4 regions of the Klebsiella sp. GFKo11 genome follow, and region 1 is predicted to be linked to each of the others. Evidence: predicted binding sites of a transcription regulator. Region 1 holds the regulator's gene; each other region holds the start of a gene.
What was found. Region 1 encodes PurR, which represses purine synthesis genes. Its sites were predicted from a motif close to CANGCAAACGTTTGCNTG; they were not measured.
Positions count from the first base shown of each region.

Region 2: a site for PurR is predicted at 1,427-1,444, ahead of tusA (sulfurtransferase TusA). Genes of this name have one in related genera too.
Region 3: a site for PurR is predicted at 1,676-1,693, ahead of AC07P6_RS28245 (NCS2 family permease). Genes of this name have one in related genera too.
Region 4: a site for PurR is predicted at 1,222-1,239, ahead of purM (phosphoribosylformylglycinamidine cyclo-ligase). Genes of this name have one in related genera too.

Region 1 is NZ_CM151369.1:2,885,067-2,888,186, forward strand. It holds gene punR (DNA-binding transcriptional activator PunR) at 1-669, shown strand, start outside; gene purR (HTH-type transcriptional repressor PurR) at 688-1,713, opposite strand; gene cydH (cytochrome bd-I oxidase subunit CydH) at 2,010-2,099, shown strand; gene AC07P6_RS14075 (MFS transporter) at 2,267-3,120, shown strand, end outside.
Region 2 is NZ_CM151369.1:412,258-415,377, reverse strand. It holds gene zntA (Zn(II)/Cd(II)/Pb(II) translocating P-type ATPase ZntA) at 1-1,019, shown strand, start outside; gene tusA (sulfurtransferase TusA) at 1,123-1,368, opposite strand; gene AC07P6_RS01900 (7-cyano-7-deazaguanine/7-aminomethyl-7-deazaguanine transporter) at 1,535-2,200, shown strand; gene AC07P6_RS01895 (DcrB family lipoprotein) at 2,274-2,831, shown strand; gene AC07P6_RS01890 (MFS transporter) at 2,832-3,120, opposite strand, start outside.
Region 3 is NZ_CM151369.1:5,886,039-5,889,158, reverse strand. It holds gene soxR (redox-sensitive transcriptional activator SoxR) at 28-486, shown strand; gene AC07P6_RS28250 (glutathione S-transferase family protein) at 746-1,414, shown strand; gene AC07P6_RS28245 (NCS2 family permease) at 1,803-3,120, shown strand, end outside.
Region 4 is NZ_CM151369.1:1,703,519-1,706,638, forward strand. It holds gene purN (phosphoribosylglycinamide formyltransferase) at 1-131, opposite strand, end outside; gene purM (phosphoribosylformylglycinamidine cyclo-ligase) at 128-1,165, opposite strand; gene bglK (beta-glucoside kinase BglK) at 1,430-2,323, shown strand; gene AC07P6_RS08325 (6-phospho-beta-glucosidase) at 2,337-3,120, shown strand, end outside.

The sequences.
Region 1 (3,120 bases):
CAGTGTCAGCAGATAGCCAACGGTTGGCGCGGGCAGCTATCCATTGCCGTCGATGACATCGTCAAACCGGCGCGCATGCGGCAAATGATCGTTGATTTCTATCGTCATTTTGATGACGTTGAACTGATTGTCTTTCAGGAGGTATTCAACGGCGTCTGGGATGCGTTAGCTGATGGCCGCGTGGAATTAGCTATTGGCGCGACGCGCTCTATTCCCGTCGGTGGGCGCTATGCGTTTCGCGATATGGGGATGCTGAGTTGGGATTGCGTGGTGGCCAGCGATCATCCGTTGGCGAAAATAGACGGCCCGTTAAGCGACGATGTGTTGCGCAACTGGCCGTCGCTGGTACGGGAAGATACTTCACGCTCGCTACCGAAACGCACGACGTGGCTGCTGGATAATCAGAAGAGGGTGGTGGTGCCGGACTGGGACGCTTCCGCGACCTGCCTCAGCGCAGGGTTGTGTGTTGGCATGGTGCCAAAGCATTTTGCACAGCCGCGAATTGATAGCGGAGAATGGACGGCGCTGGCACTGGAAAATCCATTCCCTGATGCGGCCTGCTGCCTGACGTGGCAACAAAGCGATGCTTCACCGGCGCTGATGTGGCTGCTGGATTACCTTGGCGACAGTGAAACGCTGAACAGGGAGTGGCTGCGGGCGCCGGAATAGCCGGCGCCGCGAGGAGAATTAACGGCGATAATCGACAAACGGGCCGTCGGCCACGGATCGACGTTCGACCAGGCGCGGATGTACTTCAATAGACTGGGATATTTCGCGCTTGTTGACGATGCGGTCCAGCAGCATGTTGAAGGCCGCTTCGCCCAGAGAATCTTTTGGCTGATGGATGGTGGTCAGCGCTGGGCTGAAGTAGCGGGCGTTGCGCACATTGTCATAACCGATCAGCGAAATATCCTGCGGCACGCGCAGACCCATTTCATCTGCTGCACAAATAGCGCCCATCGCCATGATATCCCCGCCGCAGAAAATCGCCGTCGGGCGATGGTGTTGGCTGAGGATTTGCTGCATCGCGCGGTAGCCGGATTCCGGCTCGAAATCACCTTGCACGACCCAGTTTTCAGGAACGTTGATCTGCGCTTCTTCCATCGCTTTCATAAAGCCGGCCAGGCGGCCGGCACCGGTGTTCCGCTCAAGCGGGCCGGGGATCACGCCAATTTCGCGATGACCGCGTTCCACCAGATAGCGCCCGGCGATATAACCCCCTTCGAAGGCGTTATCGATAACCGAGTCGGTGAAGTCGGCTTTTGCTTCACCCCAGTCCATCACGACCATCGGAATATGGCGATATTCTTCCAGCATGCTCAGTACCGACTCAGGATACTCAGAACACATCACCAGCAGGCCGTCCACGCGCTTCTGCGCCATCATTGACAGGTAGGCGCGCTGTTTCTCCGGATCGTTCCATGCGTTGCCGAGAATCAGGGTATAGCCCTTCTGGAAGCAACTTTTCTCAACGGATTCGATAATTTCGGCAAAATAGGCCGCTTCGCTGCTGGTCGCCAGCAATCCGATAGACTTGGTGTGATTAACCTTCAGGCTGCGAGCAACGGCGCTGGGGGAGTAGTGCAGTTCTTTAATCGCAGCCCACACAGCGTTGCGCGTCTCTTCTGCAACGAAACGCGTTTTGTTAATTACATGTGATACTGTTGTAGTGGAAACGTTTGCGCGCTTCGCTACATCTTTAATAGTTGCCATTACTTCTCACTCCAGACCTTGACCTGATCGCCCGTTAATCGGTACGTAAACGTTTGCCTGTACACACCCTGATGCCAAAATTGAACATTGCATCACGTCGGGAAAACGACACAGAACGACAGGAAGGGGTCAATGGCCGATACGCTTTCAAATTAGCGTGGGATTTTGTCCGATCTTGGGGCAAAGGGGAAGAACAAAAATGTGCATCCCTCTAAATCTCGGAAGATATTTGCGCTAATCTATGTAAAAATGAGCAAGCTCACTTTTCATGTGGGGATAATCAAGGGGAAAAATTGATGGATACAGATTTAAAGTTTTCGCTGACAACGACGATTATTGTTCTGGGTTTGATTGTCGCCGCAGGGCTCACCGCCATACTGCACTAATTCCAATATGAGGGAGACATCGTTCTCCCTTTTCTTTTTCCACCATTATTATCAATTTCGCAAAAATCTTTTGCCATTTCGTTTACTTTTGTTTTTCTGTGATTGATGTCATGCTTTTGGCTTCTGATGAGATGCCGTCGCTGAAGACGGCCCGATGGAGTCATTGAATGAAAATCAACTTTCCCCTGCTCGCTCTGGCGATCGGTGCCTTCGGTATCGGTACTACCGAGTTCTCCCCGATGGGGCTATTACCGGTTATCGCCAAAGGCGTGGATGTCTCTATTCCGGCTGCGGGAATGCTTATTAGTGCCTATGCCATTGGGGTGATGGTTGGCGCGCCGCTGATGACTCTGTTGCTTTCGCACCGCGCGCGCAGAAATGCGCTGATTTTCCTGATGGCGATTTTTACTCTTGGTAACGTGCTCTCTTCAATTGCACCGGATTACACCACGCTACTGCTGTCGCGCATTATCACCAGCCTCAATCACGGCGCTTTTTTTGGGTTAGGCTCGGTGGTGGCGGCGAGCGTAGTGCCGAAGCATAAGCAGGCCAGCGCCGTGGCGACCATGTTTATGGGGCTGACAATTGCCAACATTGGCGGCGTTCCGGCGGCGACCTGGTTGGGGGAAACTATCGGCTGGCGAATGTCGTTCCTTGCAACGGCGGGTCTCGGCGTGGTGGCGATGGTCAGCCTGTGGTTTTCCCTGCCAAAAGGAAGCGCGGGTGAGCGGCCTGATGTTAAGCAGGAACTTTCAGTACTGATGCGCCCGCAGGTGCTGTCAGCGCTGCTGACCACCGTTCTGGGGGCAGGGGCGATGTTTACGCTTTACACCTATATATCACCGGTCCTGCACAGCATCACTAACGCATCGCCACTGTTTGTGACCGCGATGCTGGTACTGATTGGCGTAGGCTTCTCGCTGGGTAACTACCTTGGCGGTAAGTTTGCCGACCGCTCGGTTTCCGGGACGTTGAAGGGCTTTCTGCTGCTGTTGATGGTGATCATGCTGGCGATCCCGCT
Region 2 (3,120 bases), 2.5 Mb from region 1:
GCGCGCTGGTGATTTCCACCCCGGCAGCGATTACCTCCGGGCTGGCGGTAGCGGCACGTCGCGGCGCGCTGATTAAGGGCGGCGCGGCGCTGGAGCAATTAGGACGCGTGCGCCAGGTCGCGTTTGATAAAACCGGTACCCTGACCATCGGCCAGCCACGGGTCACCGCCGTTATCGCAACCGCCGAAATCGTTGAAAACGATCTGCTGGCGCTGGCCGCCGCCGTGGAACAAGGCTCCAGCCACCCATTAGCCCAAGCCGTGGTGTGGGAAGCAGAACAGCGCCAGCTCGCCATTCCGCTAGCCCACGCCCAGCGCGCGCTGGCCGGTTCCGGCATTGAGGCGGAAGTAGAAGGCCGTCGGGTGCTAATTTGCGCCGCCAGCAAAAATAGCGACCCGCAGTATGAGGAACGTATTCAGCAACTGGAAAGCGCCGGACAAACGGTGGTGCTGGTGATGCGCGATGAGGTACTGCTGGGGATTCTGGCGCTGCGCGATACGTTGCGCGACGATGCCCGCCAGGCGGTCGATGAGCTACATCAACTGGGCGTTCAGGGGGTGATCCTTACCGGTGATAACCCGCGCGCGGCGGCGGCTATCGCCAGCGAGCTGGGGCTGGAATTTCGCGCCGGGCTGCTGCCTGCGGATAAAGTGCAGGCGGTCATGGCGCTCAACGCGGACGCGCCGCTGGCAATGGTCGGCGACGGTATCAACGATGCCCCGGCAATGAAAGCCGCGACTATAGGTATCGCTATGGGTAGCGGCACCGACGTCGCCCTGGAGACCGCCGACGCAGCGTTAACCCATAACCGCTTAACCGGGCTGGCGCAGATGATTTCGCTGGCCCGCGCCACCCACGCCAATATTCGGCAGAACATCGCCATCGCGCTGGGTCTTAAGGGGATCTTCCTCGTCACCACCCTGCTCGGCCTGACCGGCCTGTGGCTGGCGGTGTTGGCGGATACCGGAGCGACGGTGCTGGTCACCGCCAACGCGTTGCGGTTGTTGCGTAAGAAGTAGTATCCACCCCGGGGGCGGCGCAGAGCGCCTTGCCCGGGCTACAGGCTGGTTTTTGTAGCCCGGACAGGTGCGAAGCACCGCCTCCGGGGAAACCAGAAGCAGATCAGTGGCTTTTACGAATCAGATAACGGTACGGCAGCGCCTCGGTTTCCTGCGCCAGCAGCTCGTGTTCCATAAAGCGGCAAAAACCGGGGATATCGCGGGTGGTTGCCGGATCGTCGGCGACAATCAGCAGCGTCTCGCCCACCGGCATCGTACGCACGGTCTTACGCACCATCATCACCGGTTCCGGGCAACGAAGCCCCTGCGCATCAAGAGTATGGTCAGGGCTGGAGAAAAGTTCGCTCATTTTCATCTCATATCAACAAAACGCCCCTAGTTTACCCCCAGTTCATCAGTACGCAAGCCAGGTTAACGTTTGCGCGAAAAACAACCATTGCATTACGCACCCAACGCAGTATCATGCAGCCGTTTTTATTGGGTTCCCTCACCCCAACCACTAAAAAGGTCACAATATGAGTCCGTTTACTACCGTACAGCGTAAAAAAGCGCTGATCTGGCTATCGCTTTTCCATCTGCTGGTCATCACTTCCAGTAACTATCTGGTGCAGCTACCGATCTCCATCTTTGGTTTTCATACCACCTGGGGCGCGTTCAGCTTTCCGTTTATTTTCCTTGCCACCGATCTTACGGTGCGGATTTTCGGCGCTCCGCTGGCGCGACGCATTATCCTCGCGGTCATGATCCCGGCGCTGGTGATCTCCTACGGGGTTTCTGCGCTGTTCTATATGGGTGAATGGCAGGGTTTTGCCGCCTTAACCAGCTTTAACCTGTTTGTCGCTCGTATCGCCGCCGCCAGCTTTATGGCCTACGCGCTGGGGCAAATCCTCGATGTCCACGTCTTTAACCGCCTGCGTCAAAACCGTCGCTGGTGGCTGGCGCCGACCGCATCGACCCTCTTCGGTAACGTCAGCGATACCCTGGCCTTCTTCTTTATCGCCTTCTGGCGCAGCCCGGACCCGTTTATGGCGGCGCACTGGGGAGAAATCGCCATCGTCGATTATTGCTTCAAAGTGCTGATTAGCATCGTTTTCTTCCTGCCGATGTACGGCATGCTGTTGAATATGCTAATGAAAAAGCTGGCAGATAAATCCGATTTATCGGCATTGCAGCCAGGTTAAGAGTACTCACAGAGTGATGTGATAAGATACGCGGATGAGCCGTTAATGGCCGTTTATCGAAAGGAAGATGTCAATGCGCAATTTGGTTAAATATGTCGGTATTGGCCTGCTGGTTATGGGGCTTGCGGCCTGTGATAACAGCGACACAAAAACGCCGACTGCCGGGGCTGCAGCGGAAAGTAACGCCAGCGGGCAACCTATTAGTCTGCTGGATGGCAAACTGAGCTTCTCTCTACCGGCAGGTATGACCGATCAGAGCGGCAAGCTGGGCACCCAGGCCAACAATATGCACGTCTACTCTGATGCCACCGGCCAGAAAGCGGTGATTGTGATTGTTGGCGACAGCACCAATGAAGATTTGGCCGTGATGGCGCAGCGTCTGGAAGAGCAGCAGCGCAGTCGCGATCCGCAGCTGCAGGTCGTAACCAATAAATCCGTTGAGATTAAGGGTCACACGCTGCAGCAGCTCGACAGCATTATCTCCGCGAAGGGCCAGACCGCATGGTCTTCTGTGCTCCTCGGAAAAGTTGACGACAAACTGCTGACCCTGCAGGTCACGCTACCGGCGGATAACCAGCAGCAAGCGCAGACTGAAGCAGAAAACATCATCAACACTCTCGTCATTCAGTAACTACTGGCCTGACGCTACGGCCTCCGGTTCACCGACCGGGGGCCGTTTTTTTAACCGCCACCCCAACAGCAACGCTACCGCCACCAGCCCCGCCGCCGCCAGATAAATCGAAGAAATCCCCGCCCACGCCATCAATAATCCGGCAAGCGGACCGGTGATCCCCAATGAGAGATCCATAAACACCGTATAGGTTGCCAGCGCCGATCCCTGATTCTGCTGCGGCACGGCCTTCACTGCCACCACGCCAAGCGCCGGGAACACCAATGAGAAACCTGCCCCGGCCAGGAAA
Region 3 (3,120 bases), 3.0 Mb from region 1:
TCAAGTTAACTTGAGGTAAAGCGCTTTATGGAAAAGAAATCCCCTCGCATCAAAATGCTGCTGACCCCCGGCGAAGTGGCAAAACGAACCGGTGTTGCTGTCTCCGCGCTGCACTTTTATGAAAGCAAGGGGCTGATTCACAGCCAGCGTAACGCCGGTAATCAGCGGCGCTATCGGCGTGATGTCCTGCGCGCGGTGGCGATCATTAAAATTGCGCAACGTATTGGTATTCCGCTGTCGACGATTGGCGATGCGTTCGGCGTGTTGCCGGAAGGGCATAACCTCAGCGCCAAAGAGTGGAAGATGCTGTCATCCCAGTGGCGGGAAGAGCTGGATCGGCGCATTCACACCCTGACCGCACTGCGCGATCAGCTGGATGGCTGCATTGGCTGCGGCTGCCTGTCGCGTCGCGACTGCCCGTTACGTAACCCTGGCGATAAGCTGGGCGAAGAGGGGACCGGCGCGCGGCTGTTGGAAGAGGAGTAAAAAAACTAAAGCGCCACAACAGGGCGCTTTAGTTGTTTTCCGGTCTTGGTCTTTCGCACTATCCCGCTGCTTCGCAGGAGGGTTTCCCCCGACGTCGGCTCCCCTCGGTATTGCGCAATGTGTTGATTGAGGTTCCGGTTTGTGCCGACAACTTAAGTGTGGCACTTCCCGCTGATTTTTCCTCTTTGGTTTGCCGGAAAATTTCCGTCATTCGCCGCCTGTTCCTATAGTTAATTTGAACAAACAGCGGGAGAAGCCCATGTTGACGGTACATCATCTCAATCAGTCACGATCGCAGCGCGTGCTATGGGCGCTGGAAGAGCTGCAACTGCCTTACCAGATAGTCTCTTATCAGCGGGGGAAAAATATGCTCGCCCCGGCGGAGTTGAAAGATATTCATCCGCTAGGTAAATCGCCGGTGGTGGAAGATAACGGCTACATCCTCGCGGAATCTGGCGCAATCCTGGAATATTTGCAGGAGACCTATGACAGCATTCAGCGGTTCAGGCCGCAGTCGATAGAAGATAAGTTGCAATACCGTTTTTGGCTGCACTACGCCGAAGGTTCGCTGATGCCTCTGATGCTGATGAAACTGGTATTTGCCAGCCTCGGTAAACCCCCAGTACCGTTCGGCATGCGCACTTTAGGCAACGCATTGGGCAAAGGAGTGCAAAAAGCCTGGCTTAACCGGCAAGTGGAAACGCACGCCCGTTTTATTGAAGAGCATCTTTCCCGACACCGATGGTTTGCCGGAGCCGAACTGAGTATGGCGGATATCCAGATGAGCTTCCCGGCGATGGCGTTGCTGGCGCGCGGCGGTGTGGACCATTTACCGCATCTGACGCAGTGGGTACAGCGCATAGAGCAGCGCCCGGCGTGGCAGAGGGCGATTGAGCGCGGTGGTCCCTTTACCCTTCCCGGCGCGTGATCCATTACTAAAGCCGATGACCGGAAAAAGTTGCTATCAGTGCAATGCAAAAATGTTACCGGATTGCGCATGGACGATAACGTTTGCGCATCGGCTGGTTATTTCCTGAACGTCATAAGCGAAATTTAGCGAAATACGGCAATCTTCAGTTGAAAAGGCCCATCTAAAGGCTGGATAATCGTTTGCCTTTTTATTTTGCTCATCATTTCCTCTGCTAACAGGGGGGAGCAAAGTCATTCTTCACACCGTATTGTATGCGCGGAGTTAAACGTTTGCTTTTCACAGCCCCTGGCGCTGCGATGTAGCACAAGGAGATCGCGTTTAACTGGCAGTGGATGGTCCACCTCGCATCCAAACGAACGATAAAAATTCTCAGGGGAAGTTTTCTATGTCTACGCCTTCAGCGCGTACCGGCGGTTCATTGGACGCCTGGTTTAAAATTTCTGCTCGCGGCAGCACCGTGCGCCAGGAAATCGTTGCCGGTCTTACGACCTTTCTGGCGATGGTGTATTCCGTCATCGTGGTGCCGGGTATGCTCGGAAAAGCCGGTTTCCCACCGGCGGCGGTCTTTGTCTCCACCTGCCTGGTGGCGGGCGTTGGCTCTCTGCTCATGGGACTGTGGGCGAACCTGCCGCTGGCAATTGGCTGCGCGATTTCGCTGACCGCCTTTACCGCCTTTAGCCTGGTGTTGGGCCAACAGATCAGTATTCCGGTAGCGTTGGGTGCCGTGTTCCTGATGGGCGTGCTGTTTACCGTGATTTCCGCAACCGGTATTCGTAGCTGGATCTTGCGTAATCTGCCGCAGGGCGTTGCGCACGGCACGGGGATTGGTATCGGCCTGTTCCTGCTGCTGATCGCCGCCAACGGCGTTGGTCTGGTCATCAAAAACCCGCTGGACGGCCTGCCGGTGGCGTTGGGTAATTTCGACAGCTTCCCGGTGATTATGTCGCTGGTGGGGCTGGCGGTGATTATCGGCCTCGAAAAACTCAAAGTGCCGGGCGGTATTCTGCTGACGATTATCGGCGTGTCGGTTATCGGCCTGATTTTCGATCCTAACGTTCACTTCTCCGGTGTTTTCGCTATGCCGTCGCTGAGCGACGAGCACGGCAACTCGCTGATCGGTAGCCTGGATATCGTGGGCGCGCTGAACCCCATCGTTCTGCCGAGCGTGCTGGCGCTGGTGATGACCGCAGTATTTGATGCTACTGGCACCATCCGCGCGGTAGCCGGTCAGGCAAACTTGCTGGATAAAGACGGGCAGATTATCAACGGCGGCAAAGCATTGACCACTGACTCCCTGAGCAGCGTCTTCTCCGGTCTGGTCGGTGCGGCTCCGGCAGCGGTCTATATCGAATCGGCTGCCGGTACGGCGGCTGGCGGCAAAACGGGCCTGACTGCGGTAACCGTTGGCGTGCTGTTCCTGCTGATCCTGTTCCTCTCTCCGCTCTCTTATCTGGTACCAGCGTACGCGACGGCTCCGGCGCTGATGTACGTTGGCTTGCTGATGCTGAGCAACGTGGCGAAAATCGACTTTAACGATTTTGTCGATGCGATGGCGGGCCTGATTACGGCGGTCTTTATCGTGCTGACCTGTAACATCGTTACCGGCATCATGATTGGCTTTGCTTCACTGGTGATTGGTCGTCTGGTGTCCGGGGAGTGGCGCAAGCTGAACCTGGGGACGGTGATCATCGCGGCGGCGCTGG
Region 4 (3,120 bases), 1.2 Mb from region 1:
AGGCCGAACGCATCGGCCTTGTTGCTGAAGACTGCTCGCAGGGTGCCGTTGATTTTTTTCCGGGCGCAGGCGTCAATAATGGCCTGTAGATTACTGCCGTTGCCGGAAATCAGCACCACGATGTTTTTCATTCAATGACCACACGCTGTTCGGAATCAGAGGCTTTGATATAACCCATTTTCCACGCCTTTTCACCTTTCTCATTCAGGAAGGCGATGGCTTTGTCCGCAGCTTCAGCAGGGAGGGCGATAACCATGCCCACGCCGCAGTTAAAGGTACGATACATCTCATGGCTGCTGACGTTACCGGCAGTTTGCAGCCAGTTGAACACTTCCGGCCACTGCCATGAAGACTCATCGATGACTGCCTGAGTGTTGTCCGGCAGAACGCGCGGGATATTTTCCCAGAAACCGCCGCCAGTCAGGTGGGCGATGGCGTGAACGTCAACGTTAGCAATTAGGTCGAGAATGGATTTCACATAGATGCGGGTCGGGGCCAGCAGGTGATCCGCCAGTGACTTACCGTTGAGATCGGTAGTTTGCGGGTCAACGCCGCTCACTTCGATAATTTTACGCACCAGAGAGTAACCGTTAGAGTGCGGGCCACTGGAGGCCAGAGCCACCAGCACATCGCCATCGGCCACTTTGCTGCCGTCGATAATTTCTGATTTTTCTACCACGCCGACGCAGAAACCCGCCACGTCGTAATCTTCGCCATGATACATACCCGGCATTTCCGCCGTTTCGCCGCCGACCAGCGAGCATCCGGACTGTAAGCAACCTTCGGCGATACCGCTGATCACGCTGGCTGCGGTATCCACATCCAGTTTCCCGGTCGCGTAGTAATCCAGGAAGAACAGCGGCTCAGCGCCCTGAACGACCAGGTCATTCACGCACATGGCGACCAGATCGATACCGATGGTGTCGTGACGCTTTAGATCCATAGCCAGACGCAGCTTGGTGCCGACGCCGTCAGTACCAGAAACCAGCACCGGCTCGCGGTACTTCTGCGGCAATGCGCACAGTGCGCCGAATCCGCCCAGTCCACCCATCACTTCCGGGCGACGGGTTTTCTTCACCACGCCCTTAATACGGTCGACGAGAGCGTTGCCTGCATCAATATCTACGCCGGCATCTTTATAGCTGAGAGAGGTTTTATCGGTCACTGCGAAGTCTCCACGCGTTTGCGGTAGCAATAAAAAACGGCGCAATTCTAACAGGGAAAGCAAACGTTTGCGAGCCTGCTTTGCAGTGGACGTAAAACAGTTGCTATGTGCGCAAATTTGATACTGTTCACGAAAATGAAACCGGGTACATTCTTCTGCTTGCCACTGGGCCAGGGAATCACCATCATGCTAATGAAACCGGTTTCTTTTTTATCAATAACAGATAAACCGTGAGTTGGGTGGGATTTAGTAAGGGAGTCGAGGATGAAAATTGCCGCATTTGATATTGGTGGCACGGCGTTAAAAATGGGCGTAATGACCCGAGAAGGCGCGCTGTTGGATAAAGGTAAACAGTCAATAAGCGACAGCGCTGGCGACCAGATTCTGCAGGCGATGCTGGCGTGGATTGCTGCTCATCCAGAATGTGAAGGGGTGGCTATCAGCGCTCCCGGTTATGTGAATCCGCACACTGGCTTTATCGAAATGGGCGGCGCCATCCGTAAATTTGATAATTTCGCCATTAAAACCTGGCTCGAAGAGCAAGTGCGTTTGCCGGTCGCCATTGAAAATGACGCTAACTGTGTGCTGCTGGCCGAGCGCTGGCAGGGCAAAGCCGCAGAAATGGCTAATTTCCTGGTTCTGACCATTGGCACCGGTATCGGCGGAGCGATTTTCTGTAATAACCAACTGGTGCATGGCGCGCGTTTTCGCGCCGGTGAATTTGGCTATATGCAAACGGCGCGTCCCGGTACCCGAGATGTGCGGCGCTACTCGATGAATGAAAACTGCACACTGCGCGTTCTGCGCCATCGCTATGCTGAACATATCGGTAAAGCGCTGGATGAAGTGACCGGTGAAGAAATTTTTGACCGCTACGATGCCGGCGACGCCACCTGTCGGCGTCTGGTTTCCGAATTTTTTAACGGTCTCGGCACCGGGCTTTATAACCTCGTCAACGTGTTCGACCCGCAAACAATTTTAATCGGCGGCGGGATCGTTGAACGGCCGGGCTTTCTGGCGCTGCTGCGCGAACATCTGGCCTGGTTTGGCATTGCGGACTATATCGACACCGTCAGCCACGGCAACGACGCCGGGCTGGTCGGCGCTGTTTACCATTTCAATCAGCAATATCGGTCGCATAGCGGCGACTGCGCATAGATAGGGAGAGAACATGTCTGGATTCAAAGAAGGTTTTCTGTGGGGCGGTGCGGTCGCAGCGCATCAGCTGGAAGGCGGCTGGAAAGAGGGCGGTAAAGGCGCCAGCGTCGCCGATGTGATGACCGCAGGCGCGCACGGCGTGCCGCGTGAAATCACCGATGGCGTGCAGCCGGGGAAAAACTACCCTAATCATGAGGCGATTGATTTTTACCATCGCTATAAAGATGACATTCAGCTGTTTGCCGAAATGGGCTTTAAATGCTTCCGTACCTCAATTGCCTGGACGCGTATCTTCCCGCTGGGCGATGAGCTGGAACCGAACGAAGCTGGACTGCAGTTTTACGACGATCTCTTTGATGAGTGCCTAAAGCACGGCATCGAACCGGTCATTACGCTCTCTCACTTCGAAATGCCGTACCACCTGGTGACGGAATATGGCGGCTGGCGTAACCGTAAGCTGATTGATTTCTTCGTTCGCTTTGCGCAGGTCGTGTTTACCCGCTATCAGCATAAAGTGAAGTACTGGATGACCTTTAACGAGATCAACAACCAGGCGAACTTCCACGAAGATTTTGCGCCATTTACTAACTCCGGACTGAAATATCTACCCGGCGAAGACCGCGAGCCGGTCATGTATCAGGCGGCGCACTATGAGCTGGTCGCCAGCGCCCTGGCGGTTAAAGTGGCTCGCGAAATTAACCCGACATTGCAGATTGGCTGCATGATCGCCATGTGCCCGATTTACCCGCTGAGCTGTGCGCCCAACGATATGATGATGGCGATGAACGCCATGCATC